Regions from separate parts of the Nonomuraea sp. NPDC003214 genome, predicted to be linked through region 3. Evidence: riboswitches for the same ligand, from Rfam matches in the RefSeq annotation. Region 3 holds a riboswitch; each other region holds the start of a gene.
What was found. A riboswitch is a leader RNA that binds a small molecule or an ion and turns the genes downstream of it on or off. The one in region 3 is predicted to bind cyclic di-AMP.
Positions count from the first base shown of each region.

Region 1: linked by a shared signal. The riboswitch ahead of ACWDXC_RS38045 (coiled-coil domain-containing protein) and the one ahead of ACWDXC_RS28330 (C40 family peptidase) in region 3 are both predicted to bind cyclic di-AMP.
Region 2: linked by a shared signal. The riboswitch ahead of ACWDXC_RS26210 (CHAP domain-containing protein) and the one ahead of ACWDXC_RS28330 (C40 family peptidase) in region 3 are both predicted to bind cyclic di-AMP.
Region 4: linked by a shared signal. The riboswitch ahead of ACWDXC_RS24425 (C40 family peptidase) and the one ahead of ACWDXC_RS28330 (C40 family peptidase) in region 3 are both predicted to bind cyclic di-AMP.

Region 1 is NZ_JBSFSX010000016.1:128,232-135,619, forward strand. Features, by position in the region: gene ACWDXC_RS38025 (M50 family metallopeptidase) at 1-27, shown strand, start outside; gene ACWDXC_RS38030 (MmcQ/YjbR family DNA-binding protein) at 24-389, shown strand; gene ACWDXC_RS38035 (alpha/beta fold hydrolase) at 361-2,025, opposite strand; gene ACWDXC_RS38040 (TetR/AcrR family transcriptional regulator) at 2,107-2,637, opposite strand; gene ACWDXC_RS38045 (coiled-coil domain-containing protein) at 2,693-3,652, opposite strand; cyclic di-AMP (ydaO/yuaA leader) riboswitch at 3,660-3,801, opposite strand; gene galT (galactose-1-phosphate uridylyltransferase) at 3,867-4,949, opposite strand; gene ACWDXC_RS38055 (DeoR/GlpR family DNA-binding transcription regulator) at 4,946-5,725, opposite strand; gene ACWDXC_RS38060 (50S ribosomal protein bL37) at 5,859-5,936, shown strand; gene ACWDXC_RS38065 (TrpB-like pyridoxal phosphate-dependent enzyme) at 5,938-7,248, opposite strand; gene ACWDXC_RS38070 (uridine kinase) at 7,245-7,388, opposite strand, start outside.
Region 2 is NZ_JBSFSX010000008.1:265,949-273,336, reverse strand. Features, by position in the region: gene ACWDXC_RS26240 (hypothetical protein) at 1-499, shown strand, start outside; gene ACWDXC_RS26235 (MauE/DoxX family redox-associated membrane protein) at 505-1,290, shown strand; gene ACWDXC_RS26230 (ATP-binding protein) at 1,382-2,563, opposite strand; gene ACWDXC_RS26225 (SigE family RNA polymerase sigma factor) at 2,799-3,269, shown strand; gene ACWDXC_RS26220 (hypothetical protein) at 3,266-4,480, shown strand; gene ACWDXC_RS26215 (MaoC family dehydratase) at 4,492-4,950, shown strand; cyclic di-AMP (ydaO/yuaA leader) riboswitch at 5,100-5,241, shown strand; gene ACWDXC_RS26210 (CHAP domain-containing protein) at 5,252-5,923, shown strand; gene ACWDXC_RS26205 (SigE family RNA polymerase sigma factor) at 6,018-6,494, shown strand; gene ACWDXC_RS26200 (hypothetical protein) at 6,491-7,388, shown strand, end outside.
Region 3 is NZ_JBSFSX010000009.1:84,565-91,952, reverse strand. Features, by position in the region: gene ACWDXC_RS28350 (histone-like nucleoid-structuring protein Lsr2) at 323-655, opposite strand; gene ACWDXC_RS28345 (RDD family protein) at 1,170-1,655, opposite strand; gene ACWDXC_RS28340 (RDD family protein) at 1,768-3,015, opposite strand; gene ACWDXC_RS28335 (amino-acid N-acetyltransferase) at 3,101-3,670, opposite strand; cyclic di-AMP (ydaO/yuaA leader) riboswitch at 3,937-4,084, shown strand; gene ACWDXC_RS28330 (C40 family peptidase) at 4,088-5,083, shown strand; gene ACWDXC_RS28325 (LuxR C-terminal-related transcriptional regulator) at 5,110-5,322, opposite strand; gene ACWDXC_RS28320 (cytochrome P450) at 5,561-6,688, shown strand; gene lysX (bifunctional lysylphosphatidylglycerol synthetase/lysine--tRNA ligase LysX) at 6,672-7,388, opposite strand, start outside.
Region 4 is NZ_JBSFSX010000007.1:508,166-515,553, reverse strand. Features, by position in the region: gene ACWDXC_RS24435 (NYN domain-containing protein) at 1-205, shown strand, start outside; gene ACWDXC_RS24430 (NlpC/P60 family protein) at 290-1,264, shown strand; cyclic di-AMP (ydaO/yuaA leader) riboswitch at 1,531-1,690, shown strand; gene ACWDXC_RS24425 (C40 family peptidase) at 1,767-2,261, shown strand; gene ACWDXC_RS24420 (hypothetical protein) at 2,465-3,298, shown strand; gene ACWDXC_RS24415 (M48 family metallopeptidase) at 3,310-4,731, shown strand; gene ACWDXC_RS24410 (glycosyltransferase family 4 protein) at 4,728-5,816, shown strand; gene ACWDXC_RS24405 (carbohydrate ABC transporter permease) at 5,831-6,712, opposite strand; gene ACWDXC_RS24400 (carbohydrate ABC transporter permease) at 6,709-7,388, opposite strand, start outside.

The DNA.
Region 1 (7,388 bases), on a different contig from region 3:
ATCAACCCGCTGAGGCTCACCGGATGACCGCGGACCCGCTCGACGAGCTCCGGCGGCTGTGCCTCGCGCTGCCGGAGACGACCGAGCGGCTCAGCCACGGCGAGCCCACCTGGTTCGTGCGGGGCAAGAAGACGTTCGTCATGTACGCCGACCACCACCACGACGACCGCCTGGCGTTCTGGTGCGCGGCCCCGCCCGGCGTCCAGCAGGAGCTGGTGGCCGAGGACCCGGCCCGCTTCTTCCGGCCCCCGTACGTGGGCCATCGCGGCTGGCTGGGCGTCTACCTGGACGTGGACGTCGACTGGGCGGAGATCGGCGAGATCGTCGCCGACGCCTACCGGCAGGTCGCGCCCAAGTCCCTCATCGAGCGGATGCCACCGGCCGGCTGAGCACCCGGGCGACCTGGTCGGGGTGGGTGAGCTGCGGATAGTGCCCGGCCCCGGCGATCTCGGTCACCGGATGCCCCGGGTCGGCCGTGAGCGGGTCGGCCGAGCCCGTCACGATCTCGACGGGGACCCGCACCCGTGTCAGCAGCGCCCGCGTGGCGTCCCGTGCGGCCGACGCCGCCCGCAGCGCCGCGACCACGCGCCGCGCCACCCCCGGGCGGTGCAGGTCCAGCGCGGCGCTCGCCACCTCCGGCCCTTCGGGCACGCCCAGCGTGGCGGCCAGCCGGGCGGCGGACATGCGGCGCAGCAGGGGCGCGGCCACGGCCGAACGCGCCGCCCACGACGCCGGAGCCTGGAGGAACGCCGGGGCCACGAGCACCAGCCCGCCCACCCGCTCGGGATGCTCGACCGCGAACCGCAGCGCGGGCCCGCAGGCCAGCGAGTGCGCCACCAGCGTCGGCCGCGTCCGCACGCTGCCCATCAGCCCGGCCAGCCACGCCTCCACCGGCCGGTCCGACGGCGCGGACCGGCCCAGCCCGGGCAGATCGGGCGCGAGAACCGGCCCCGGCAGCAGGGCGGCCACCCGCGCCCACACGTCGGCGTTCACCGGCAGCCCGTGCAGCAGCACGTGCCCTGGGTCGCGGGCGTCCCCCATCACCCACGTACGGTCCCGGAACCCGTACGGGCGCAGCCACGGCGTCGCCGCGCCGAAGCGGGCCGCCACCAGGTCGTCCGCCCACGCGCGCAGGGCGTCGGCGACCGGCGGCATCTCCAGGCCGGCCCGGGCGGCGAGGGCGCGGGCCGAGGCCGTCGGGTAGCGGTCCGACGACAGGAACGACAGCGTCTCCGGATCGGCGCCGGTGAGCGCCTGCGGCAGCCGCCGCACCAGGCCGACGGGGATCGTCCGGCGCGGCGCGCGCGCGCCGAGGTGCCGGGCGACCAGGCCGATCAGCTCGGGCAGCGGCGGCGTGTCGTCGTCGAGCACCCAGTGGTCCTCGCCCGCAGGGGCGGCGGGGATCTCCGCCAGGAAGCGCGTGAAGTAGTCCATCGTGACGACCGGCAGGAAGACGTCCGGGCCGCCGGGCAGCGCCGGGAGCCGCCCGTTCCACAGGTCCCCGACGAGGGAGGCCAGGCCGAGGTGCTGACCGGGGCCGATCACCGTGCTGGGGTTGACGACGGTCAGCGGGACGCCCAGCTCGCGCGCCCTGGCATGAACGGCGAGGTCGGCCTCGGCCTTGGACGCCTCGTACGCGCCCAGCCGGGCGTAGTCGGGGCGGACGCCGCTCACCCGGTAGCCGCTGATGTGCACGAGCCGTCGCAGGCGGGGGAGCGTGGCGGCCCATTCGAGCACGTGGAGCGCCCCGGTCACGTTCACGGCGCGAGCCTCCTCGACGCCGAGGCCGAACGCGAAGCGCGCCGCGGCGTTGTAGACGTCGCGTGCCCGGGGGAGTCCGGTGAGCGGGCGGGTGACGTCGGCGGTGACGACGCTCAGCCCGCCGGTGGCGACGCCCCGCTCGGCCAGCCACGGGGTGAGGGTGTCGGTCCGCACGGCCGCCGCCACCCGCTGCCCGCGGCCCAGCAACTCGGCGACGAGTGCCCGGCCGACGAAGCCGGTCGCGCCGAAGACGATCGCGTCCAAGGAAGCTCCTCAATAGATCGGTCTACATATTTTCTGGCCATAAAAAGAGCCGCCTCCGTGGTGGGAAGGCGGCCCCAGGGGTCAGCGCAGCAGCCCGGCGAGCACGGCGGCGACGCGGTCCAGCGGCTCCCGGCTGCGGTGCGCCTTGGCCAGCAGCAGCGCCCCCTCGATCAGCGCCAGGACCGTGACGGCGAGATCGTCGGCGTCCGGCCGCCCCGCGAGCCGCGTACGCAGGGCGGCCTCCCACGACGTGTAGACCTCCGAGCACGCCTGCTGGAGCGGGTCGCTGGCGGCGGCCATCTCGAGCGCCACGGTGGCCACCGGGCAGCCCTTGCGCCAGCCCGACTCCTCCAGCCGATCGCCCAGCAGCCGCAGCACCTCGTCCACGGCCAGGTCGTCGAAGGCCGACCCGATCGCCGCCCCGGCCCGCCGGATCGACTCGCCGACCAGCTGGTCCTTGCCCTCGGGGAAGTGGAAGTACAGCGACCCGCGCGGCGCCCCGCTGGCGGCGATCACCTGGTTGAGCCCGGCATTGGCATAACCGCCCGCCTCGACCAGCTCCTGGGTCGCCTCCAGGATCCGCAGCCGAGTCTCGGCCCCCTTCTTGCCCATGCCGAAAAACTAGACCGATCTACATATTATGTCAACGCCGAGCCGGCCGGCCTCGTCAGTGCATCGAGATGTGGACGTGGTCGTAGTGGTTCTCGGTGATGCTGCCGCGGTTGGACATGGCGTTCCAGCCGGAGCCGTGGTTGATCCGCTGCTTCCAGATCACGTACTTGACGCCGAGCTTGTCCCGGTTCTTCACGGTCCATTCGGCGATGCGGTCGCCGAGGGCGTTGTTGGCCGCGGTGGGCATGGAGCCGCCGGCGCTCATCATGAAGTCGCAGGCCCGACCCAGCGGATGCTCGCCGCTGGAGCCCGATCGGAAGCAGCCGACGCTGAACGGCAGCTTGAAGCTCTTCTCGATCTGCGCCTTCATCGCCCGGGTGCGGGCGGTGATGTTGTCAGTGCCGCTCGGCAGCTGCGGGGCCCAGGTGCCGTCGGAGCGCCGCCCGGTGCTGAACGGGATCAGGTCCTCCAGCTTCTTCTCGATGTCGCCGATGACGTCCTCGGCCTCGTCACGCTGCTTGGCCACCTCGGTCGTGTCGGCGCTGAGCCGGCGGGCCAGGGCGGCGGCCGCGTCGGCGGCCTTCTTCTGCTCGTCGCGGGCGGCGGCCACGCCGGCCACGATGGCCTGCTGCTCGGCGGTGAGCTGTTCGACCACGGCCGCGCTGGCCCCGTCGGGCGGCACCATGTAGTAGGGCAGCCCCAGCGTGCCGCTCTGGTAACGAAGTCTGGCGAGCTCGGCCACCTTCAGCTGGGCGGCGGCGAGCGCCTGGTCGGCGGCGGCGAGCCGCTTCTTGGCCGCCTCGGCGGCCTCGCGGGCCTTGGCGAGCTCGACGCGTTTGGCGTTGTAGCGCTCGATGAGCTGGTCGACCTTCTTGTTGAGCTGCTTCAGGTCGCCGCGGAGCTGGCTCTCGGACGGCTTGGGCTCGGCCGCGGCCGGTGCTGACCAGGTGGCGAACGTCATCGCTGCCGCGGTGACGACGCCGATGGCAAGTCGCGTGGGGGACGCTGACGCCACGTGCGGGGTTTCCTCTCCCTCTGCCGGCCGGGTTAGCTGACGGGTTCGGGCATGGGAGTCGCTTCCCTACCACCGAAGTGGATTCACCCCAGGTGCGGATGGGTCCCCGGCTCCCGGGCAACTCGCCCGGGATTAGGCGTACACGGTGCTATGACCGTGCTTGAAGGGATAGTAGTGGTAGATCACGAGTAATGCGACATCAATCGGAAATCAATTAGTGATCTACCTGTGATCGAAGCATGCGTGCCGCCTCTTCCGGGAGCACGTCGTTGACGAAGGCTCCCATGGCCGACTCCGATCCCGCCAGGTACTTCAGCTTGCCCGGCGCCCGCCGGATGCTGAACAGCTCCAGATGAAGATAGCCCAGCTCACGGTCCTGCCGGACCGGCGCCTGGTGCCAGGCCGAGATGTACGGCATCGCGACGCCGAAGAGCCCGTCCAGCGCGCGCAGCACCGAGGTGTAGAGCGGGGCGAACGCCGCCCGCTCGGCCTCCGACAGCGCCGCCAGGTCCGGCACCCGGCGATGCGGGTAGAGATGCACCTCGAACGGCCACCGCGCGGCAGCGGGCACGAACGCCGTCCACAGCTCGTTGGCGGCCACCACCCGGGTGCCCGCCTCCCGCTCGGCCGCCAGCACGTCGGCGAACAGGTTGCGCCCCGGCCGCCGCCCCGCGTAGCGCCTGGCGGCGCCGAGCTGCAGCTTGGCGCGCGGCGTGACGTACGGATAGGCGTAGATCTGGCCGTGCGGGTGGAAGAGCGTGATGCCGATCTCCTCGCCCCGGTTCTCGAAGCAGAACACCTGCTCCACGCCCTCGATCGAGGACAGCTCGGCCGTGCGGTCGGCCCACGCCTCCATGACCAGCTCCACCCGGTCGTCGGAGAGCTGCGAGAACGACGAGGAGTGCTCGGAGGTGAAGCACATCACCTCGCACCGCCCCACACCCGGCCGGACCTCGCTCAGCCCGCCCACGTCCGCGTAACTGCCGAGATTGCGGGAGAACGACGGGAACCGGTTCTCGAACACGACCACGTCGTAGTCGTCCGCCGGGATCTCCGACGCCCGCGTGTCGGACGACGGGCACAGCGGGCACTCGTCGGCCGGAGGCAGGAACGTGCGCGTCTGCCGGTGCCCGGCCACCGCTATCCACTCCTCGGTCAGCGGGTCGTAGCGCAGCTCCGACGCCACCGGCCGGGGATCGAGCGGCCGCCGGTCGATCGCGCTCCGGTCGGCGTCGTCACGCCGGTCGAAGTAGATCAGCTCCCGGCCGTCGGCCAGATGGGTGATGGTGCGCTTCACTGCGAGCCCTCCGCGATGATCAGTTCGCCGGCGCGTTCGGCCAGCTCCGTACGTGCCTCCTGGGGCAGCCCGGGGTCGCTGATGACCACGTCGGCCTCGCGCAGCTCCGCGATCGTGCTGATGCCGACCGTGTTCCACTTGGTGTGGTCGGCGGGCACGACCAGCCGGTGCGCGGCGTTGACCAGCTCCCGGTCGGTCTCGGACTCCAGCAGGTTGGGCGTGGTGAACCCGGCCCGCACGCTCATCCCGTGCACGCCCAGGAACAGGGTGTCCACGTGCAGGCGCCGGATCGCGGCCACGGCCACCGGGCCGACGAGCGCGTCGGAGGGGGTGCGGACGCCGCCGGTGAGCACGACCGTGCGATCGGCGCGCGGATTGCGGTGGAAGACCTCGGCCACGGGGACCGAGTTGGTGATGACGGTCAGCTCCGGCACCCCGATCAGGTGACGGGCCAGCGCCCACGTCGTGGTGCCGGCCGACAGGGCGACCGCGGTGCCGGGCCGGACGAGCTGGGCGGCGCGCCGCGCGATGGACTCCTTCTCCTGCTGCTGGCGGGCCGACTTGGCGGTGAACCCCGGCTCCTCGGTCGAGCCGGGGCCGAGCGTCGTGGCGCCGCCGTGCACCTTCTCCAGCAGCCCGCGCTCGGCGAGCACCTCCAGGTCGCGGCGGATCGTCATGTCGGAGACGCCGAGCTCGCGCACGAGATCGGCCACCCGGACCCCGCCTGCGCTGCGGACGCGTTCGAGAATCGCCTGCTGACGCTGCTGTGCGAGCACGCCCCCGCTCCTTCCAACAGATTCCACCAAATTATGACACGAATATGTTGGGGAATGTTAGGTCCTCGGGACGCTTGTCCAGCGCCCCGATGCGGGAGACATTGAGAGAGCCCATCACCAGGAGGGATGCGACATGGCCAAGCGCGCACGCAAGGGCAAGGCACGCAAGAAGAAGAAGGCCAACCACGGCAAGCGCCCCACGGCGCGCTGACTCACCCGGGCAGCTCGCTCAGCGCCTCGTCGATCCGCTCCTGCGGCAGCGTGAAGTCCGTCATCTCGCCCGACAGGTAGCGGTCGTAGGCGGCGAGGTCGAAGTGCCCGTGCCCGCACAGCGCCGTCAGGATGACCTTCGCCTCGCCGCTCTCCGCGCACCGCCGCGCCTCGGCGATGGTCTCGGCCAGCGCGTGCGTCGGCTCCGGCGCGGGCACGATGCCCTCCGTCCTGGCGAACGTCACCCCGGCCTCGAAGCACTCGGTCTGCGACCGGGTCACCGCCTCGAACAGCCCGAGCTCGTACAGGTGCGACAGCAGCGGCGACATCCCGTGATAGCGCAGCCCGCCGGCGTGGATCGGGTCGGGCACGAACCCGTGGCCGAGCGTGTGCATCTTGAGCAGCGGCGTCAGCCCGGCCGTGTCGCCGAAGTCGTAGGCGTAACGGCCGCGCGTGAACGACGGGCAGGCGGCCGGCTCGACGGCCCGCAGCACCGGCCCGCCCTCCCCGGCGAGCTTGCCGCGCAGGAACGGGAAGGCCAGCCCGGCGAAGTTCGACCCGCCGCCGGTGCAGCCGATGACCAGGTCGGGCCGCTCGTCGAGCTGCGCCAGCGCCTCCTCGCCGATCACCGTCTGGTGCATCAGCACGTGGTTGAGCACCGACCCGAGCGCGTACCGGGTGTCGGCCGCCCCGGCCGCCGCCTCGACCGCCTCGCTGATCGCGATGCCCAGGCTCCCCGGCGAGTCCGGGTGGTCGGCCAGCACCTTGCTGCCGGACATCGTCACCGGTGACGGGCTCGCGTGCACCGTCGCGCCGTACACCCCCATGAGGGAGCGCCGGTAGGGCTTCTGGTCGTAGGAGGCCCGTACCATCCAGACCTCGCACTCCACCCCGAACTGGGCGCACGCGAACGCCAGCGCGCTGCCCCACTGCCCCGCCCCGGTCTCGGTGGTGAGCCGGCGCACTCCCTCACGCGCGTTGTAGTACGCCTGCGGGACAGCTGTGTTGGGCTTGTGCGACCCGGCGGGCGAGACGCCCTCGTACTTGTAGTAGATCCTGGCCGGGGTGCCCAGCGCCCGCTCCAGCCGGCGCGCCCGCACCAGCGGCGTCGGCCGCCACAGCCGGTAGACGTCGAGCACCTCCTGCGGCACCGGCACGAACCGCTCCTGGCTCACCTCCTGCCCGATCAGCTCCATCGGGAACAGCGGCGCCAGATCGTCCGGCCCCACCGGCTCCCGGGTGGCCGGATGCAGCGGCGGAGGAGGCGGCGCGGGCAGGTCGGGAACGATGTTGTACCAGTGGCTGGGGATCATCCACCCAGTCTGCGCCGCCGCGCGCCGCCGTTCCAGTCGCCTTCCCGCATGGCCAGGCGCCCCGGATGATCGGCCCGTACGAGCACGTCCGCCGTCTCGGCGGGCCGCGCCTCCCGCTCATAGCGGTCATATGCCGGCAA
Region 2 (7,388 bases), on a different contig from region 3:
CCAGTTCGAGCCCGGTTACCTGTTCGACGCGATCGGGGTCAGGAAGGACGGCGCCACGCTGGCGCTGCTGCCCGCCACGTCGCAGCCCGCCTACCCGGCGCGGGCCGTGCCGCCGCCACCGCCGTCCTACGCCGGCGCCCAGGCGCGCATCGCGGGCACCATCACCTGGTCCGACGTGTTCGACGGCGAGGAGCGCGGCGCCGCGTACCCGATGGTGGAACGCTCGGACGCGGGCTGCCCCGACGCGGGCGTGTCGTGCGCGGCGCTGCCGTACCTGGCGATCGGCTCGCTGCTGCAGATCCAGAACGTGTGCGCGAACCGGTCGGCGGTCGTGCCGATCGTCGCGTGCGGGTGCGTGGCCGGGCGCTTCTGCGACCGGTGTGTCGAGTGCGGCACCTCGCCACGCGGCCGGATCACCGAGCTCTCCCCGGCCAGCTACGTGGAGCTGGGCGGGGACCTGGTGAACGGGTGTTTCAACGCGCAGATCGGATTGGGGTGACACACGTGCTGGCTTCACAGGTGCCTGTCCTGATCGTCCTGCTCGTCCTGGGGACGGTGGCCAAGTTCTCCGTCGTCCGGTCGGGCCGGGAGCCGGGGGAGCTGGCCCGGCTGGGCCCGGCGGTCCTGATGCCGGGCCGGTTCCAGCAACCGGCCCTGCTGCTGTGCGGCGTCGTCGAGCTGGTGCTCGCCGCCGGGCTGCTGGTCTCGGCGCACCCGCTGTTCCGGTGGGGGACGGTCACGTTCTTCGCGCTGTCCACGTATGTGCTGCTGGAGCTGCGCAGGCGCCGGCCGGATGCCGGCTGCGGCTGCTTCGGCGAGGTGAGCTCGGCGCCGGTCGGGCTGCGGTCGATCGGCCGGACCGTGGTGCTGACCGGGATGGCGCTCATGGCGGTGTGGGCCGGGACGCCGGGCTGGACGGCGTTCGCCGAGCCGTCCTGGGGGTTCACGCTGGCCGGGGCGGCGGTGCTGGCGGTGCTGTCGCCGGAGATCGACGAGCTGGTCGACCGGGCCCGGCACCGGGCCCCGTGCGAGCAGCGGCGCGGCCCGCAGGAGGGGGTGTCGCTGGCGCGGCTCAAGTCGAGCGGCACGTGGCGGGCCCACGCGGCGCAACTGGCGACCACCGAGCCCTATGACAGCTGGCGGGAGCTGTGCTGGCGCTTCTTCGCCTTCCAGAACCACGAGCGGGACGACGTGGTCTTCGCCGTGCACCTGGCGGGGCGGCGGCCCGCGGTGCGGGTCGCGGTGGTGAGTGCGGAGTCTCTGCCGGAATATACGACCGTATCGGCCTGACGGTAGACAGCCTTATAGAGCGCTCGATTGAACTCTATTGGGCTGTCTAGCTTCCCCACTAGACAGCCCAATAGAGGGCTAGGGGCGGTGCTCACACCGGTTGGGCACGCAGGAACCTCCCGAAATGCGGCACCGTGAACGCGATCAGGCCGCGCTCGGCACTGTAAATCAGGCCCTTCTTGATGAGGCTGTCGCGGGCAGGGGAGAGGCTGGAGGGCTTGCGGCCCAGCGCCTCGGCGACCTCGGCGGTGGGCACCGGCTCGTCGCCGATCTCCGCCATGGCGTGCATGTAGTCGCGCTCGGCGGGGGTGGCGCGCTCGTAGCGGCTGCCGAAGAAGCCCACGGCCAGCTCCTCCTCCGCCTCCGGGGCCGACACCTTGACGTCGTCGAGCGTGATCGGGCTGCGCAGCGCCAGGTCCCAGGCCACCTTGCCGTAGGCCTGGACGAAGTAGGGGTAGCCGTCGGCCGCCTCGTAGAGGGCGTCGAGCGCCTCCTGGGTGAACTCGACCTGCTCCTCGCGCGCGGGCAGGATGAGCGCCAGGTCGGCGGCCTCCCGGTCGAGCTTGTCGATGCGCGCGTAGCGGAACAGCCGCTCGCTGTAGCTCTTGCTGGCCGACAGGACGCTCGGCAGGTGCGGCAGCCCGGCCCCGACCACGATGAGCGGGCCGCCGGACTGCGACAGCTCGTGGCAGGCGGCGCAGAGCGCCGAGACGTCGGCGGCCTGCACGTCCTGCATCTCGTCGATGAACAGGGCGATGCCGACGCCCAGGTCGGTGGCCACGCCGGCGGCGTCGACGAACAGCTCGGTCAGGTCGATCTCCAGGTCGCCGGAGTCGGCCCGGCCCCGGCTGGCCGGCACCTCGATGCCGGGCGACCAGTGCGAGGTGCCCTTGGCGGCGGCCGGGTCGCGCATCGCGAACGCCTTGAGCACGCCCAGGAACTCCTCGATGCGCTCGGGCGCGCGGTGGCGCGGGGCCAGCTCGCGGATCGCCATGTGCAGGGCGGCGGCGACGGGACGGCGGATCGACTGGTCGGGGCGGGCCTCGATCTTGCCCGTGCCCCACAGCCGCTGCATCGCCATGGACTTGAAGGTGTTGAGGAGCACGGTCTTGCCGACGCCGCGCAGGCCGGTGACGACCATGCTGCGCTCGGGACGGCCGCGGGCCACCCGCTCCAGCACGACCTCGAACTGCTGCAGCTCACGGTCGCGCCCGGCGAGCTCCGGCGGACGCTGTCCGGCTCCGGGGGCGTAGGGGTTGCGCACAGGGTCCACGCTCTCGGACTCTATTGCCGGATATAGCGGCCGTCTTAGATTTGGGAAGAAAGCGCTACGGCGTGTCCGGGCAGGGGCGAGCGCGAGCACCGTCACCGGACACACCCCCTCTCACCAGGCCGAACCCTTGTTCGATTCGAGTACCTAAGACTGTAGCGCGGACTCGAACAGGTGCGCGATGATTTCGGGTAAAGAAGTTTGCAACAGCCGAGCCCACCCCGGGCGTCATGGTGGTGTGGAGTTCGAGGATTTCGTCCGGGCCCGCGGGCCGGCCCTCCTGCGCTACGGCTACGTGCTCACCGGCAACGCCGATGACGCCGCCGATCTGGTGCAGGAGGCGCTGCTGCGGCTGAGCGACACCTGGCGGCGTGTGCGCAACAAGGACAATCCGGAGTCGTACGTCCGTACGATCATGGCCCGCCAGCACGTGAGCTGGTGGCGCAAGGTGCGGCGCGAGCGCCTGACGGGCGAGCTGCCCGAGGGCTCCTACACCGACGTCCACTCCACCGGCGAGCTCTGGAGAGAGCTCGCCACGCTGCCGCGGCGGCAACGCGCCGTGCTGGTGCTGCGCTACTACGAGGACCTGTCCGACCAGGAGATCGCCGACATCCTCGGCATCTCCCGAGGAACGGTGCGAAGCCAGGCGTTCCGCGGGCTCAACACGCTCCGGGTCAGGCCGGCGATGCTCGAAAGGGGACGGGCGTGAGGACAGAGGACGAGCTGGTCACGGCGCTGCGGCAGGGCGCCGCGGACGCGCCGGAGCCGGACCTGCTGGCGGGCGTCGCCCGGCTGCGCAGGCGGCGGCGCGCCAGGAGAAGGGCGCAACTGCTGGCCGCGGCGGCCGTGGTGGCGGTCGCGGGCACGGGCACGGCGGTCTTCAGGGGCACCGCCGTCCAGGAGAGCCCGCAGCCGCTGGCGACGGCCACGGCGTCGATCGCCCCGGTGCCCGTCGAGCCGGTGGAAGCGGTGGCGGCGGAGCTGTGGCCGGAGGCGGTGTTCACCATGCCGGCCAGGAACTCCGACGGCTGGCGCTACCGCCCCATCACCGCCATCAGCCCCACGGAGGTCCTGCTCAGCGCCGAGTCGTCGTTCGAGAAGGCCGGCAAGTTCGAGGTGTACGACGCGCGTACCGGAAAGGCCAGGCTCGTCGCCGAGGTGCCGAAGGACGACCGGCTGAAGAAGTACATCGTGCAGGGCGTGACCGTGGACGGCGCGAACGTCGCCTGGTTCGCGTACGGCGAGCAGGGCGACGGCGCGCAGATCCGCGACATCTGGACGGTCCCGCTGGCCGGCGGCGAGGCCAGGCTGGTGGCCAGCCGCGTGGGCCAGGACGCCGACCTCGACGCGATCGGCCTGGACGGCGACCACGTCGTCTGGTCGGAGGTCGACGGCGGCGTGTGGCGGCACCCGCTCGGCGGGATCGAGCCCGAGCGCGTCCCCGGCAGCGACGGCCTGCACCTCATTCAGTGGCCCTGGGCCACCGACGTGGCCGGCCTGCCGGGTGACCTGGACCGCAACCAGCTCCGGCTGGTGAACCTGGAGGACGGCTCCAGCCTCACCGTGCAGGCGCCGCCGGGCGTGCAGGGCATGCGCTGCGGGCCGGTCTGGTGTTACGGCCGGGCGGAGCGCGGCACGGTCATCAGCCGCGTCGACGGCTCGCAGCCGCCCCGGGAGGTCGCGCGCGGCATCGGCATGGGCGTGGCGCGCTACCCGATCCTGGACCGGTTCCTGGCGGCGGGCAATGCGGTGTACGACCTGGCGACGGGCACGATGGTGAGCTTCGGCAACCCGGGCAACTGGTACGGGGCGGGCGTCTCGTCGGAACCGAGCACCATCTTCTACTGGGGCGCCACCAAGGGGGACAAGCCGGACAAGTTCCGGGTCCTGAACTTGGCAGCGGTCCCACCGGCGCAATAGCGTTCCGCCTCATGCGGACCTTCGCGAACGTACAGGAACTCAAGGCTGCCGTCGGCGAGAAGTTCGGCCCCACCGAGTGGCGCACCGTCACCCAGGAACAGGTCAACCTCTTCGCCGACGCCACCGACGACCACCAGTGGATCCACGTCGACGTGGAGCGGGCCAAGGAGGGCCCGTTCGGCGGCACGATCGCGCACGGCTACCTGAGCCTGTCGCTGCTGCCGGCGTTCATGTTCGAGCTGGTGCGGGTCGAGGGCATCGCGATGGGCGTCAACTACGGCCTGAACAAGGTGCGCTTCCCCCGCCCGGTGCCGGTCGGGGCCAGGGTGCGGGCCACGGCCGAGCTGACCGACGTCAAGGGGACGCCGGCGGGCTACCTGTCCAACCTCAAGATGACCATCGAGGTCGAGGGCGAGAAGCGCCCGGCGTGCATCGCCGAGACGCTCAGCCTTTACGTTCCCGCGGAGTAGCCGGGCCGCGGGCCCCCGCCCGCGGCCGGTTTCGTGGAAATTTCGTTACGAGGGAATTACCCAGGTCAGGGGTGTGTTGGACATTTCTGTACGCGGGTAAGACGCGACCGACTCTCGGGCGTCACGACCCACCGTCCATCACAGGGACCGACCTGTGACCGCTGAATCCGCTCACACGCGGAACCGGGGACCCATGTGTTCCACCGGGGTGAATCGGCACCGACATCGCCGTAGGGCAGCTTCCACGCCCGAACCCGTCAGCTAACCCGGTAAGCGGTATGGAAGCGAGGAGTTACCCTTAATGCGCCCCATCCGCACCCCCAAGATCAACGTGTCCAAGGCCGTCCTCGGCGCCGCGCTCGTCGCGACCGCTTTCGGCGCCCACGTGTCGGCGGACGCCAGCACCGCGACCACCGCCAACACCCAGCCGCAGGCCGCCCAGGCCCAGCAGGCCGCCACGAACCAGAACACCAGGGTCAACGTCTCCGCCTCGCAGGTCCTGGCCGTCGCCAAGGCCCAGGTCGGCACCTCCGAGAACGCCGCCGGCGGTGGCACCAAGTTCCAGCAGTGGTACGCCAACTCCCAGCGCGCCGCCGAGACCGTCCAGCGTGACGGCGGCAGCCGCCAGGACTACCTGAACGCCGCCTGGTGCTCGATGTTCGTCTCCTGGGTCGGCGAGCAGACCGGCGCCCGCACGCAGGTCGGCTGGGACGCCTACACCGTGACCCACGCCAAGTGGTTCGCCGCCAACGACCGCTGGGGCCAGGAGGCCAAGCCCGGCGCCGTGGTCTTCTTCTCCTGGAGCGGCAGCAAGGACATCAGCTCCATCGACCACGTCGGCTTCGTCGTCAAGGACAACGGCGACGGCACGATCTCCACGATCGAGGGCAACACCGGCAACGGCAAGGTCGAGGAGCGGGTCCGTCCCACCTCGCAGGTCGCCGGCTACGGCTACCCGTCGTACGCCGCCTGATCAGACCGCCTCGAAAGCGCGCGTCCCCTTCCGGGGGGCGCGCGCTTTTCGCGTTTCGTGCAACGGTACGGCGTGCTGGAGGATCCCTGGATACGTGGACCACACAACCGAGTTCGACGAGTTCGTCCGGAGCCGGGGCGACGCGCTCCTCCGGTACGGCTACGTGCTGTCCGGCAACGCGGACGACGCGGCGGACCTCGTCCAGGAGGCTCTGGCCAGGCTGGGTGACGCCTGGTCACGGGTGCGCAAGAAGGACGACCCCGAGGGGTACGTGCGCACGACCATGGTCAGGCTGCACATCACCTCGTGGCGGCGCAGGCACCGGGAGGAACTGGTGTCCGTCGTGCCGGAGAAGGGGCGCTTCGACCGCTACGAGGACGCGGACCTGTGGGCGGACCTGCAACGGCTGCCGCCCAGGATGCGAGTGGTCCTCGTGCTGCGCTACTACGAGGACCTGCCCGACGCGGAGATCGCCGCGATCCTCGGCGTCTCGCGCGGCACCGTGCGCAGCCAGGCGGCGCGTGCCCTGGACAAGCTCCGGATCAAGCGAATGCTGCAGGAGGCACGATGAGAAGCGAAGAGGACCTGGTCCGGACCCTGCGTGCCGGGGCCGGGCACGTCACGCCGACCGGCGGGCTGGCGGCGGCCGTCGCGGCCCGGCGGCGGGCGCGGCGACGCCGGCAGCGGGTGAGCATGGCCCTGGCGGCCGCCTCGGTGGTGCTGGTGGCCGGGGGGACGATGGCGGTGTGGCGGGGGGAGCCCCGGGTCTCGGTGGAGCCGGCGGTCGCGGTGACCACGGTGTCGCCTGGGGAGGTGGCCAGTGCCGTCCCCAGGGTGGCGGAGGTGAAGCCGGTGGCCGAGGTGTGGCCGGAGGCGGTGTTCACGATGCCGGCGGCGGCCCCCGATGGTTGGAAATATCGCCCGGTGACCGGAATTTCCCCCACCGAGGTGCTGCTGACCGCCGAGTCCTCCTTCGAGAAGGCCGGCCGCCTGGAGATCTACGACACCACTGCCCGCACGACCAGGGTGGTGGGCGACATGCCCGCCCCCGAAGGCGTCAAGGGCTACTTCGTCCAGGACGTCGAGGTGGGAGAGCGGCACTTCGCCTGGTACGGCACCACGCCCAACGACAGTGACAAGTGGGCCGACTTCTGGATCATCCCCCGCGAGGGCGGCACCGCCCAGCGGGTCGGCGAGGTCACCGGCGACCTGGCGAACGTGGAGCGGATCGGCCTCACCGAGGACGCCCTGGTCTGGTCCGTACGCGACGGGGGTGTCCACCGGCTGCCGCTGTCCGGCGGCGAGCCCGAGAAGGTCGCCGGCTCCGACGGCCTCCACCTGGACTCCTGGCCGTACGCCGTCGGCTACGCGCCGGGCGAGCGCGGGCAGAAGAACCAGGACCGCAGGGTCAACCTGGTGACCGGCGAGAAGACCCCGCTCCCGGCCTCCGGCTCCGTCACGAAGC
Region 3 (7,388 bases):
CAATGCCGCCCGAACGCGACCGGAACAGGAGGCGCAATGCCGGCCCGAGCGCGACCGGAACGGGGACGCAATGCCAGGCGGGGCATGACCGGAACGGGGCATCTGGTCAGCCGCGTTACCGATCAGTACGGGCGCGGAGCCGGGACATAACCGGCGCCACGCCCGCGTAAATGGACCCAAACGCCCACTTAAGGGGCGGATCAGAAGATCAACAAATCCCGATGTCCACCATTTGAGATAATGGCAGAAATGATCATGCGCTTATGGCGGCCGCCGGGGTCCTAGGCGAACGGCATAAGCGCATGGTCAGGAGATCGGCTCCTTAGTGAGCCGCTTCGTACTTCTCGACGACGGTGGAGGCGATGCGGCCCCGCTCGCTGACCGGAAGGCCGTGGGCCTTGGCCCACTGACGGATCTCGGCGCTCTTCTCGCGGCTCATCGCCCGCTGCCCGCCACGCCCGCGACGGCGCGTGGATACGGCGCCCGCCCGGCGGGCGTGCTGCACGAAAGGCGTCAGAGCGTCCCTCAGCTTCTTGGCGTTAAGGTCGCTGAGGTCAATCTCATAGGTGGAGCCGTCAATAGCGAAGCTGACCGTCTCATTGGCCTCGCCCCCATCGAGGTCATCGATGAGAATCTCCTGGATCTGCTTGGCCATCTACGCAATCCTTTCCCGGAGCATTGTTTCATTCGCTCGCCCAAACATATACCCGGAAAGACGTTAAGACAATTCAGCGCCACGGGATTCGGCTGAGCGGCCGATCAGTTGCGGTTGTCGGCCTGATCCTGGCGGTTTGGCCGCCGGCCGGCGCCCTCGTGCCGCACCAACTTCACGACGCCAAAGATGAAGGCGCCGCCCACGACGACGGGCGGGATGAGCGCTGACAATACCTCTGTTACGGCTTCCATTCGGCCTCGCCTCCACGGCTGACGGGGTTTCAGGGGCGCTTTATACACAGGCTGCAGGGCCGGCGCGAGCCTGGCGGACCTCGTGTCACTCGAGGCGACAGCCGCCCACACACGACCATAGCGGCACAGAGATGCCCATAGCCTGGCAGGCGCCCCAACATCCGGCAACCCGGACGCCTCATAGCCTAATGCCAGTCTCTCCAGGCTCCTTACCGGATCAAGCGGAAATTTTGCGAAAAGCCATCAGCGCAGGTACGGAACCCTCAACGAAGATCTTTTACGACCAGCGTTCCGGCCAGCCTGTCATGCGGCCCGCGCTGGAGCGGCTTGTCGATCAAGATGAGCAGGCCGACGCCAAACACGAACATTCCGGCCAGCAGATTGGCCACCGGAATGCCCATCAGCATGGCAGGCGCCGGATACAGCAGGGCGCGTTTCAGCCGGACCCGCGCCGGAAGACCCTCCGGGTCCACCCGAATCCCCATGATCGCCTTGCCGAAGGTGCGCCCACCCCGGGAAAGTGCGACCCAGTCATAGACCGTATAACCCAGGCCGGCGCCCACCCACGCGAACACGCCGGGCAGCCGCCCCTCGAACGCGTCCAACACCCCGACAGTCCGGAAGACGCCCCATAGCGCAATGAACAGAATGTAATAGAAGACTCCGAACACGAGCGCTTCAATGAGGCGGGCGACGAGCCGTTCCCACCATTCCGCCGGCAGCACGCCGGTCTCGGGTGTCGCGGCCATAACCTCACCTCGTCCGTTCGGCGGCCCTCGGCGTCCCCCCATTCTGGTACGGCTCGTACACACAAAACAGAGGCCGGCGCGATGCCGGCCCCTGTTTCGCTGTTGCTGAGACTTACTTGATCTTGACCACCACGGTGTTCGCGAACTTGTCGGCGAACGTCTGCTGCAGCGGCTTGTCCCAGAGCTGGGAAGCCGCGTTCAGCAGAACGAGGACGCCGCCGAGAAGCGGGCCGAGGAGCGGGATGACGCCCAGGACGTAGCCGCCCCAGGTCCCGCCGGCCCGCTTGAGCGCGGCGTCGTTGGGCAGTCCGCCGGACGGCATCGCATGACCCACCTGGACGACCTTGATGCCCATGACCATCTTGCCGACGGTCTGGCCGCTCATCTTCGTCATGAAGAAGTCGTAGGCCACGTAGAGCGCGGCCAGGAGGAGGTACTGGATGACGCCGACGATGAGGGAGCTCGCGATACCCGTCGTGACGCCGGTGACCGAGTTGTAGCTGACGACGAAGAAGATGCCCAGGATGAGGTTGATGATGAAGTAGACGACGCCGAAGATCAGGCCGTCGACGATCCTCGCCACCAGGCGCTGCCACCACTCCGCCAGCGGCGCGGGGGCGCCGGGCGGCTGGATGCCCACCGGCTGGCCGTACTGCTGCCCGTACTGGGGCTGGCCGTAGCCCTGCTGCTGACCGTAGGCGGGCTGGCCGTACTGCTGCTGCCCGTACTGGGGCTGCTGACCGTACTGCTGCTGCCCGTAGCCCTGCTGCTGGCCGTAGTCGGGCTGACCGTACTGCTGCTGGCCGTAACCCGGCTGGGACTGGGGCTGCTGGCCGTAAGCCTGCTGCTGGCCGTAGTCCGGCTGGCCGTACTGGGGCTGCTGGCCGTAACCCGGCTGGGACTGCGGCTGCTGGGCGTAACCCTGGCCGTAGTCGGGCTGGGACTGCGGCTGCTGACCATATTGCTGCTGCTGGCCGTAGTCGGGCTGGCCGTACTGGGGCTGCTGGCCCGACGGGGGCTGCTGACCGTAACCCGGCTGGGACTGCGGCTGCTGACCGTACTGCGGCTGCTGGCCGTAGCCCTGCTGCTGCCCGTAGTCCGGCTGGCCGTACTGCGGCTGCTGACCATATTGCTGCTGCTGGCCGTAGCCCTGCTGGGGCTGCTGGCCGTACTGGGGCTGCTGGCCGTAGCCCTGCTGCTGACCGTAGGGGGGCTGCTGGCCGTAGGGGTCGTCCACGCGGTAGCCGACGACCGTCGCGTCGGGGTCGGGCTGCCCCTGGGGGCGTCCTGCGTTCTGGCCGTATTCAGGGGAGTTCTCGGGGGAATCGTCCTGTGGATACGGCGGCTGTCCTGTGCTCACCGTGTCACCTCGCTTCGAGTGCGCATGTGGCACGTGTCAGGGCACATGCCTGTCCTGCCCAACGTATCGACATAGGTATCAACAATCACCTTTCTCGGCAGTCAAGGTCCGCGTCACCCGATGTCAAGTGGAGCAGCATGCGTGTGTTGCCCAGGGTGTTCGGCTTGACGTGTTCGAGGTCGAGGAACTCCGCGACGCCCTCGTCGTACGAGGCCAGGAGTTCGGCGTACACCTCGGGTGAGACGGGCGTGCCCTGGATCGTACGGAACCCGTGCCTCGCGAAGAAGTCCACCTCGAAAGTGAGACAAAATACACGTTCCAGCCCAAGCTCCCGAGCGGTCCTGATGAGAGCCGAGACCACGCGATGGCCGATGCCGAAACCCCGGGCCGAGGGGTGCACGGCCACGGTGCGGATCTCGGCCAGATCCTCCCAGAGCACGTGCAGCGCGCCACAGCCGACGACCTCGCCGCCCCGCTCGGCCACCCAGAACTCCTGGACGTCCTCGTACAGCGTGACGGTGGCCTTCTCCAGCATCTTGCGCCCGACGCCGGCGTAGGTGTCGACCAGGAGCTTGATCGCCCTGACGTCCCTGGTCCGCGCGCGCCTGACGAGCACTTCGGTCTCGGGGACCGCTAGCTCGGCGACCTGCTCCATGGCCATCCAGAGTACAGACCCCATTACGGCTCGACCCAAACTCCCGGACCGTCACTGTGCGTGCACGCTCCGGATTGCACGATTCCTACAGTTTCACGATCGGGCGAACTTGGGGCAAAGAGGGCATAAAGTCTTTTCTGTACGGCTCGCCACGAGATCACCTTGTGACCCGTCGGTTGTGAAACCTCTACAGACTCGGCAGTTCCGGTTGAGCAGGAACCAGGAGTGCATTAGTGTCCAGCGACGATGTCACCCGCGCACACCGCGCGGTCGACACGCCCAATCCCCGCGAGGGGAGCCGGGGACCCGCCGGCGGCGTCAACCCGCTGCCAGGGGTGAATCCGAGCCACGCTCGGTAGGGCTGCTCCGGCCCGAACCCGTCAGCTAACCCGGTAGGCGTCAACGGAAGGAGCTTGGTTGGACAGGCGCTCTGGCAAGAAGCGATTCGGTGTCGTCGGCTTGGCCGCCGTGGCCGCACTGGTCCTCGCTCTGCCCTTGGGCTCACCAGCCTCCGCCGACCCCAAGCCTTCGCTCAAGGAGCTCTCCGAGCAGGTCGAGGAGATGCACCTGGAGATCGAGACGCTGGCCGAGCAGTACAACGGCCAGCGGGAGAAGCTCAAGACGGCCCAGAAGGCCGCCGACAACGCCAAGAAGACGCTCGCCGCCAGCGAGGCCGAGCTGGCCGACAAGCGCTCCAAGGCGATCCTGCTCGCGCAGACCACCTACATCAACGGCGGCCTGTCGGGCACCCTGGCGTTCGTCAACTCCGACGACCCCGAGGGCTACCTCGACCTGGCGGCCACCAACTACGCGATCCAGCAGCAGCAGGGCGAGGAGATCCTCCAGCTCACCAAGGCGATGCAGGCGGCCGAGCGGGCCCGCGCCGGCGCCAAGGCCCGCATCACCGAGGTTTCGAAGATCGTCAAGGACCTCGACGCCAAGCGCGACCGGATCGTCAAGCTGGTCGGCAAGGTCGAGAGCAGCCTGTTCAGGCGCGCGCTCGGCGAGGCCGGCCGGCCGGGCACCCCGGCGGTCAAGGTCAACCTGCCGATCCCGGGCTCGGGCAAGGCCGCCCAGGCCGCCAAGTGGGCGCTCACCCAGCAGCTCAAGCCGTACATCTGGGGCGCCGAAGGGCCGCGCGGCTACGACTGCTCCGGTCTGGTGATGGCCGCCTACCAGCAGGTGGGCATCTCGCTGCCGCACTACACCGGTGACCAGTGGACCGCCGGCCGGCACATCTCCAAGGAGGAGCTGCGCGCGGGCGACCTGGTGTTCTTCTACAACGACCTGCACCACGTGGGCATCTACCTGGGCGGCGGCATGATGGTGCACGCGCCGCGCACCGGCGACGTGGTGCGGATCGCGTCCATCGCCCGGCGCCCCTTCGCCGGAGCCGTCCGCATCGCCGACTAGCCGGCGCCAGAGCCCGGCTATCGGCCCTAGATGAGCTGCCTGCGGGCAGCCCAGGCCACCGCCTCGATCGCGGTGGCCACGCCTATGCGGTCGCAGATGCCGCGCAGTCTTCGCCGCACGGTGCGACCGCTGATGTCAAGGCGCCGGCCGACCCGGTCCACGGTGACGCCCTTGGCCAGTTCGGCCAGCAACGCCAGATCGGCACGGCTCAGCTCAACGCCTTCTGTGAGCACATCCATCGGGAGCCCTCCCCCCCACCAGCACCACCCGGAGACGTCTACGGCCCGACCGGAGCGGCACATCCTCGCAGACGGTAAACGCATCCAGGAAAGGTCGTCAAGCACGAAATTCGCCGCACTTGACCTCCTCCGTTGACATGATCCGTTGTATGTGAAGTACTCGCCATATGTCGGCACTTATCGGAGCATGATGATCGATCACAGCGATCCTGACTACGCTCCTTTGACGCCAACGGACATGCTCGGGTTCGATCCATCCGACCCCGGCTTCCTGCGCGACCCGTACACCCGTTACCGCGAGCTGCGCGAGAGCGACGCGCTGCTGCGGACCCGCGGCGGACTCCTCGTCGCCACCACGCACGAGCTCTGCTCCGCGGTGCTGCGTGACGCCCGGTTCGGCCACGGCGCCCCGCCCGACGGCGAGCCGCCCCGCTCGTTCCTGATGATGAACCCGCCGGACCACACCCGGCTGCGCGGCCTGGTCAGCCGGGCCTTCACCCCGGGCATGATCAGGCGGCTGCGCCCGCGGATCGAGGCCATCACCGCCGGGCTTCTCGACGCGCTGCCCGACGAGGCCGACCTGATGAGCGCGTTCGCCTACCCGCTGCCCGTCATGGTGATCAGCGAGATGCTCGGCGTGCCGCCCGAGGACCACGAGCGCTTCCGCGGCTGGAGCGAGACGCTGGCCAGGAGCCTCGACCCGATCGTGCCACCGGACCTGATCTCCCGGACCGAGCACGACCGGGAGGAGTTCCGCGAGTACTTCCGCCGCCTCATCGCGCTGCGGCGCGAGCGGCCCGGCGACGACCTGCTCAGCGCGCTCGCCCAGGTCGAGGAGCTGACCGAGCAGGAACTGCTCGGCACCTGCGTGCTGCTGCTCGTGGCCGGGCACGAGACGACCGTCAACCTCATCGGCAACGGCGTGCTCAACCTGGTCAGGCACGGCGTGCTCGGGCGCGCCGCCGACGCGCCCCAGCAGGTGGTCGAGGAGGTGCTCAGGTACGACCCGCCCGTGCAGCTCACCATGCGCGTGGCGCTGGAGGACGTGGAGCTGGCCGGGACCGCCGTGCCCGCCGGCAGCGCGGTGCTGGCACTGGTCGGGGCCGCCAACCGCGACCCCGCCGCGTTCGCCGACCCGGACCGCTTCGACGTGGAGCGGACGCCGGGCCGGCATCTGGCGTTCGGGCTGGGCATCCACTTCTGCCTCGGGGCGCCGCTGGCCAGACTGGAGGGCGAGATCGCGCTGCGCGCCCTGGCTCAGGCGGCGCCGAAGCTGGAGCTGGCCGACCCCGCGCCGCCGTACAAGGGAAACCTGGTGCTGCGCGGGCTCGCCACCCTGCCGGTGCGGCTCAACGGGAGGGCTTGACCAGCGGGAAGAGGATCGTCTCGCGGATGTTCTTGCCGGTGAAGGCCATGATCATCCGGTCGATTCCGGCGCCCATGCCGCCCGTCGGCGGCATGGCGTACTCCAGCGCCTGGAGGAAGTCCTCGTCGAGCTGCATGGCCTCCGGGTCGCCGCCGGCCGCCAGCAGCGACTGCTCGACCAGGCGGCGGCGCTGCTCGATCGGGTCGACCAGCTCCGAGTAGGCGGTGCCCAGCTCGGTGCCGAACCCGATCAGGTCCCACTTCTCGGTGAGCAGCGGGTTGTCGCGGTGCTGCCGGGTCAGCGGGGAGGTCTCCAGCGGGTAGTCCATGACGAACGTGGGCTGGATCAGCGTGTGCTCGACCAGCTCCTCGAACAGCTCCTGGACCAGCTTGCCCTGGCCCCACTTGGCGTCCCAGTGCACCTCGTGCTTGTCGGCCAGCGCGCGCACCCGCTCCAGCGGCGTCTCGGTGGTGATCTCCTCGCCCACCGCGCCGGACACCAGGTCGTAGAGCTTCACCCGAGGCCACTCGGGCAGCCCCAGGTCGACCTCGACGCCGTCGTGCACCACCACGGTCGTGCCCAGCGCGGCCACCACGGCCTTCTGGTACATGCGCTGGGTCAGGTCGGCCATGTCGTTGTAGTCGAGGTAGGTCCCGTAGGCCTCGATCATGGTGAACTCGGGGTTGTGCGTGGAGTCCGC
Region 4 (7,388 bases), on a different contig from region 3:
GGTGGCGCCGCGCGGGGTGCGGGTGCTGTTCAGCGCGCCGGGCGAGATCGCCGACGACCTGATCCGCCAGCTCGTCCGGGCCGAGCCGCCCGGCCGGGCGATCGCCGTGGTCTCCTCCGACCGCGAGGTGGCCGAGTCCGTCAGGCGGATGGGCGCCAGGCCCGTGCCGTCCGCGCTGCTGCTGAGGCGGCTCGGTCGCGCATAGATGACGAATATGGCGTTTAGGTGAGGATTACTCGCCACTTCTGTACTATTTCGCCCCGAGGATGATCCCCTGGGAGGCGACGCTGTGAGGTTGGGCCGGGTGCCGCTGGCCGCGGGTCTGGTGTTCGGACTGGTGATGACCCCCGTCGGAGGGGTGCTGGCCGATCCCAAGCCGACTCTCGCGCAGGCGAGAGCGAAGCTCGACAAGCTCAACGACAAGGCCGACAAGGTCGTGGACCGCTACAACACGGCCACCGAGAAGTACAAAGAGGCCAAGGCGCGCTACAGCCGGCTGAACGACACGTACAAGCGCAAGCTGGCGACCGTCGCGGATCTGCGCGGTGAGGTCGTCAACATGGCCGTCGAGACGTACAAGCTGGGGGGCGACTTCTCGACCCTGCCCAGCATGATGACCAGCGACGATCCGGCCGATCTGCTGTACGGGATGGCGTTACGCGGGCAGCTCGCCCAGGAGCGCACCCAGAAGCTCGCCGCCTTCGACCGGGCCAACCGGGGGCTGAAGACCGACCGTGACCGCGCCGAGGAGGCGCTGGCCGCGGCCGACAAGGAGCGGGACGCCGTCAAGAAGGACCGGGCGGAGATCCTGGACCTCATCAAGGACCAGAAGAAGCTCCTCGACCGGCTGGGCGCGTACAAGGCGGGCAATCCCAACAGCACCGGCCTCAAGTACACGGGTCCCGCCTCGGGCAACGCGGCGGCCGTGCTGCGCTTCGCGTACGCGCAGGTCGGCAAGCCGTACGTGTTCGGCGGCACCGGGCCGGGCGGCTACGACTGCTCGGGGCTCACGCAGGCCGCCTGGCGGGCCGGTGGCGTGTCGCTGCCGCGCACGACCTGGCAGCAGTGGTCGTGGGGCGCCAGTCGCAAGGTGTCGCTCAACGCGCTGGAGCCCGGCGACCTGATCTTCAGCGAGGGCCTCGGGCACGTGAGCATCTACGCGGGCGGCGGCAAGATCGTGCACGCGCCGCAGACGGGTGACGTGGTGAAGGTGGTCACACTCTCGTCGTACGGGCGCCGTCTCGTGGGCGCCGTACGTCCCTGACAAGACGGGGTCGGCCCAAGTGTGAGGAGGGTCACACTTGGGTAACGAAACCCGCTGCTCCGGCGGGGGATGAGGGCCTGACTCCCGGCGTGTCTGATCTTTACTCGCTTACTCAGGCTTTGCCATTACGTGACTTTTCGGCGTAACTTCTGGCGTCGCGGCGTTCCAGCCAGGACGCCCGCCGGTCACCATCGGGTCCCCCGATGTTCGACAGAAAGAACCATCCGCCGGTCACCGCGGCCAGCGCCCCCGAGGCGCGAAGACGCGGCGGTGGCCTGCCGAGTCCGTGCAGCCAGGAGGCACGGAGCCGGGGACCCAGCGATCCCGTACGCGGTGATCAGGGGTGAATCGGCGCGTTCAGCGCCGTAGGGCGACTTCCAGGCCCGAATCCGTCAGCTAACCCGGTAGGCGTTCGTGGAAGCCCCTAGGAGCAATCCTGTCTACCCTCTCGCACAACCCCCGTCTGTCCCGTCTCGCCCTGAGTGGCGCAGCGCTGATCACCGTGACGGCCGGAGGTCTGGTCGTCCACGCCCCGACGGCGCAGGCGGCGACGACGAATGAGTTCGCCACCACTGCGGTGACAAAGACGGAGAAGTCCGTCAAGTCGTCGAAGGTGGCCAAGGTCGCTCGGCAGAAGGCCAAGGCCCGCAAGGCCGTGGCCGTGGCCAAGAAGCAGATCGGCGACCCGTACCGCTACGGCGCCACCGGCCCCGGGTCGTTCGACTGCTCGGGCCTCGTCCAGTACGCCTGGAAGAAGGCCGGGGTGAAGATCCCGCGCGTGACGAACAGCCAGTTCGCGCGCATCAGGAAGAAGGTCTCCTACAAGCACCTGCAGCCGGGTGACCTGATGTTCTTCCGCGGGCTCGGGCACGTGGGCATGTACGTCGGCGACGGCAAGATGGTCCACTCGCCGAGAACGGGCCAGCGCGTGCGCGTCGAGAAGCTGCGCGGCTGGCGCAAGGCGTCGTTCGCCGGCGCGGTGCGTCCCGGTCTGTGACCTGCGCCGAAGGCCCCGTCCCCGCCCCGGGACGGGGCCTTCGGCCTTCCCGGGCTCCGGACCGGGCCGACGCTCAGGAACGGCGGCTACGATCGGGCAGCGTGTCCGACAAGGGGTCCGGCAGCGGACCTGGAAATGGGCCCGGCAGCACGTCCGGTATCACGTCCGGGAGAGCGCCCGGCAGCGCGCCCGGCAGGGTGCTCGTGCGGGGGCGTCGGCGGGTCGTGCCGGTGGTGCTGCTGGTTGTCGCGGCGTTCCTGGCCGGTGGGTCCGGCGCGGTCCCGGGGCCGGGAGGCGCCGCCACCGAGGCGGGGGTGCTCGCCGGCGTGCGGGCGCGCTGGGGCGACGGGCTCGACGTCGTACGCGGTGAGCGGTCGCTCGTCGCCGGGCAGGACGCGCCCCCCGGGCTGCTGGCGGACCTGGCGCGCCGGGCCGACACCGCGGGGCGGCGGGTCGGCGGAGTGCTGGGCGGCGACGTCCGGGCCGTGGTCCTGGTGCCCGCCTCGGCGCGGGAGGCCGCCGCGCTGGCGGGCGTCGCGTCGGTCGACGGGCTGGCGGCGGTGGCCGACCGGGGACGCGTGATCGTGGTGCCCGAGCACTTCGCCCGTCTCACCCCGGTCGGGCGTGACGTCGTGCTGGCCCACGAGCTGACCCACGTGGCCGCCGGGACCGACGGGCTGCCCGTCTGGCTGTACGAGGGCTTCGCCGACTACGTGGCCTACCGGGACGCCGGGCTGCCCGTCGAGGTGGCCGCCGCCGAGCTGGCCGCCGAGGTGCGGGCCGGGCGGACGCCGTCCGATCTGCCGGACGCGGCCGACTTCGTCCCCGGGGCCGAAGCGGGCCGGCTCGCCCGCGCGTACCAGGAAGCCTGGCTGGTGTGTCGCCTCGTCGCCGCGCGCTGGGGTGAGAAGAGCCTGGTGAGGCTCTACCGTGATGCCCAGACGTACGGCGTGGGCCGGGCGCTGGCCTCGCTGGGGCTCTCGGCGGGCACGCTGACCCGGCTGTGGCGCGCGTACGTCCGGGACCGACTGGCGTGAGGGGACGCGACATGGACGACCGGCAGGAACGGCGCGAGACGACCGAACAGGACGTCGGCCCGCCCGCCTCCCGAGCCCTGAAGGGGGCGGACCTCGCCGAGCCGTCGCCCGAGACCGGGGACGAGGACGTGGCCGGGGACGGGCACGCGGCCGGGGACGGGGCCGGCGACGGGGGCGGGCGTGAGGCGAGGCTGCGGCGGGAGGCCGGGGCCGGGCTGGCCGTGCTCGGGGCGGTGATCGCCGGGGTGGTGGCGTTCACGACGCCGTGGACGGCGCTGCCCGCCGGGGCGCCCGAGGTGACGCCCGACCCGGCGCGTGACTTCGGCGCCGCCGAGATCGCCCGCTCGCAGGCGTTCGACGCGGCCACCAGCGTGCCGAGCTACCTGTCGCTGGGCGTCACGCTGGTGTTCGCCGGGCTGCTCGTGGCCACGCCGCTCGGCGCGAGGCTGCTGGGATGGCTGCGGGGCCCGTGGTGGGCGCGGGTGCTGCTGGGCGTGCTCGTGCTCACGGTGATCGAGGAGGCCGTGCGGTGGCCGCTCGGCATGTGGTTCGAGGGCGCGCTGCGCGACTTCGGGCTGTCCACGCAGGACTGGGCGGCCTGGACGGGCGACCGGCTCAAGAGCGTCGGCATCAACGCGGCCCTGCTGGCCGTCATGGTGCTGGCCGTGGTGGCGCTGGCGCGGCGGATCCGGCGCTGGTGGATCCCGGCCGCCGCCGGGGCGTTCGCGCTGACCGTGGGGGCGTCGTTCGTCTACCCGGTGGTGTTCGAGCCGGTGTTCAACGACTTCCACGCCATGCCGGACTCGCCGCTGCGCGCCAACCTGATGGCGATGGCCGAGCGTGACGGGGTGCCGGTGGAGGACGTGCTGGTGGCCGACGCCTCGCGCCGGACGACCGCGCTGAACGCCTACGTCTCGGGGTTCGGCGCGACGCGCCGGATCGTCGTCTACGACACGCTGCTCAAGGCGCCGCCGCGCGAGGTGGAGCTGGTGGTGGCGCACGAGCTCGGCCACGCGAAGAACCGCGACGTGCTGCACGGCACGCTCGTCGGGGCGCTCGGCGCGGCGCTGGGGGCGGTCCTGCTGTTCCTGGTGTTCGGAGCGGCACGGCGGCGTACGGGCGGCGCGCCGATCACCGATCCCCGGGCGGTGGGCGTGGTTCTGGGGCTGATGACGCTGGCGACGTTCCTGTCCGGCCCGGCGCAGAACGTGATCAGCCGCCACATCGAGGCCAGGGCCGACGCGCACGCCCTGGACCTGACGGGCGACCCGGCGACGTTCGTCGCGATGCAGAAACGCCTGGCAACAGCCAATATTTCCGACTTGTCGCCAGATGCGGTGGAATATGTGCTCTATGCCTCCCATCCCACGGCTGCCCAGCGGATCGCCATGGCCCGCTCCTGGGCCGAGCTGAACGGCCGCCCCCAGCCGTGAGCGCACCTCCCCGGGTGGTCGTCGTCACCAACGACTTCCCGCCGCGCCCCGGCGGCATCCAGTCGTTCGTGCACGGCCTGGCCCTGCGCACCCCCGGCGTGGCCGTCTACGCCCCGGCCTGGCCCGGCTGCGCCGAGTTCGACCGGCGGCAGCCGTACCGGGTCGTGCGTCACCCGGGCCGGCTGATGCTGCCGACGCCCGCCGTCGCCCGGCGGGCGGCGCGGCTGGTGGCCGAGCACGGCGCCGACACCGTCGTGTTCGGCGCGGCGGCGCCGCTCGGCCTGCTCGCGCCGCGCCTGCGCGCGGCGGGCGCGCGGCGGATCGTCATGCTCACGCACGGCCACGAGGCGTCCTGGGCGGGCGCGCCTGTGTTCCGCTCGGTGCTGCGCCGCATCGCCGGCCACGCCGACGTGGTCACCTACCTCGGCCCCTACACCCGCGCCCGGCTGGCGCCGGTCGTCCCCGAGGACAAGCTGGTACGGCTGGCCCCGGGCGTGGACGTGACGCAGTTCCGGCCCGACGTGGAGCCCCGGCGGCCCGGCGGCGGGCCGGTGGTGGTGTGCGTGTCCCGGCTGGTGCCGCGCAAAGGGCAGGACCAGCTCATCAGAGCCTGGCCGAGGGTCCTGCGCGAGGTGCCGGGCGCGGTGCTGCTGCTGGTCGGCGGCGGCCCGCACCGGCGCAGGCTGGAACGGCTGGCCGCGGGCAGCCCGTCGATCGTGTTCACCGGCAGCGTCCCGGCCGCCGACCTGCCCGGCTACTACGCGGCCGGCGACGTGTTCGCGATGCCGTGCCGTACCCGGTGGGGCGGGGTCGACGTGGAAGGGCTCGGGATCGTGTTCCTGGAGGCGTCGGCGACGGGGCTGCCGGTGGTGGCGGGCGCGTCCGGAGGCGCGCCCGAGGCGGTGCGGCACGGCGAGACCGGCCTGGTCGTCGACGGCCGCGACACCGGGGAGGTGGCCGCGGCCCTGATCGAGCTGCTGAGCGCGCCCGAGCGGGCGCGGAAGCTGGGCGAGGCCGGCCGCGACTGGATCGCCGCCGAATGGTCGTGGGACCGGGTCGCCGACCGCTTCCGCGCCCTGCTGTGATCATCCCTGCCTGATCATCCCTTCGTGGACCCGAGCGTGAGCCCGGCGACGAACTGCTTGTGCAGGAGCTGGAAGACGATCAGCGTCGGCAGCGCGACCAGCACCGACCCGGCCGCCAGCAGGTTGTAGTCGGTGAAGAACTGGCCGCGCAGGTTGTTCAGCGCCGAGGTGACGGGCAGCTTGTCACCCGACGACATGAGCACCAGCGCCCACAGGAAGTCGTTGTACATCCAGGTGAACTGCAACGTCGCCAGCGCCGCCAGCACCGGGCGGCACAGCGGCAGCGTCAGCTTCCAGTAGCGCCGCCACACGCCCGCCCCGTCCACCAGCGCCGCCTCGGTGATCTCCTCCGGGATCGTGCGCATGAAGTTCGCCATGACGAACACGCAGAACCCGAACTGGAACGCCACATGGATGAGGATGAGCCCCAGGTAGGAGTCGTACAGCGCCTGGGAGTCCGACAGCCACAGCGGCAGCGGGACCAGCGTGTAGAGCGTGTAGAGCGGGGTGATGAGCACCTGCGGCGGCAGCAGGTTGCCCGCGGTGAAGACGATGAGCAGGGTCCGGCGCCCGGGGATCCTGGCCCGGGCGATGGCGAAGGCGGCGAACGAGGCCAGGAAGAGCGTCAGCAGCAGGGCCGGGATCACGATGATCAGCGTGTTGAGGTAGTAGCGGGGCAGCTCGGCCTGGCTCCACGCCTGCCCGTAGTAGTCCAGCGTGAGGCTTTCGGGCAGCGAGAAGTAGCCGAGCCGGGCCGTCTCCTCGTACGGGCGCAGCGAGGCGTACACGGCCAGCGCCAGCGGCAGCAGCCAGCCCAGCGCCACCAGCGCGAGGAAGGCGTGCAGCAGGACGCGCAGCGGCCTGGCCCGCCGCCGGGCCGGGGCGAGGGCCGTCATCGTTCCTCCCTGAACAGCTGCGACAGGTACGTCACGATGAACCCCAGCGAGATCACCAGCAGCACCACCGCGATCGCCGAGCCGAACCCGATCCGGCTGGCCTCGCCCACGATGTTCTCCGTGACCAGCACCGACAGCAGTTCGAGCCCGTTGCGGCCCTTGTTGATCGCGTAGACGATGTCGAACGCGCGCAGCGCCTCGATCACCGTGATCACCAGCACGATCACGTTGACCGGCCGCAGCGTCGGGAACACCACCCGGAAGAACGTCTGCGCCTCATTGGCCCCGTCGATGGCCGCGGCCTCCTTCAGCGCCGGGTCGACGGCCTTCAGCCCCGCCAGGTAGATGATCATCACGTAGCCGACGTGCCGCCAGGCCGCCGCGACCATCACCACCCAGATGTTGACCGACCGGTCGCCCAGCCAGTCGACCGACAGCCCGGTGACCGCGTTCAGCACGCCGTAGTCGGTGGAGTAGACGAGCTGCGCGATGAACCCGACCACGGCCAGCGACAGCACCACCGGCAGGTAGAGCGCGCTCTGGTAGAACCGCGACAGCCGCAGCCGCCGGTCCAGCAGCACCGCGCAGAACAGGCCGAACGGGGTCGCGACCAGCCCGAGGAAGCCCAGCCACAGGACGTTGTTGCGCACGGCCGACCAGAACGGCGGATACTCGC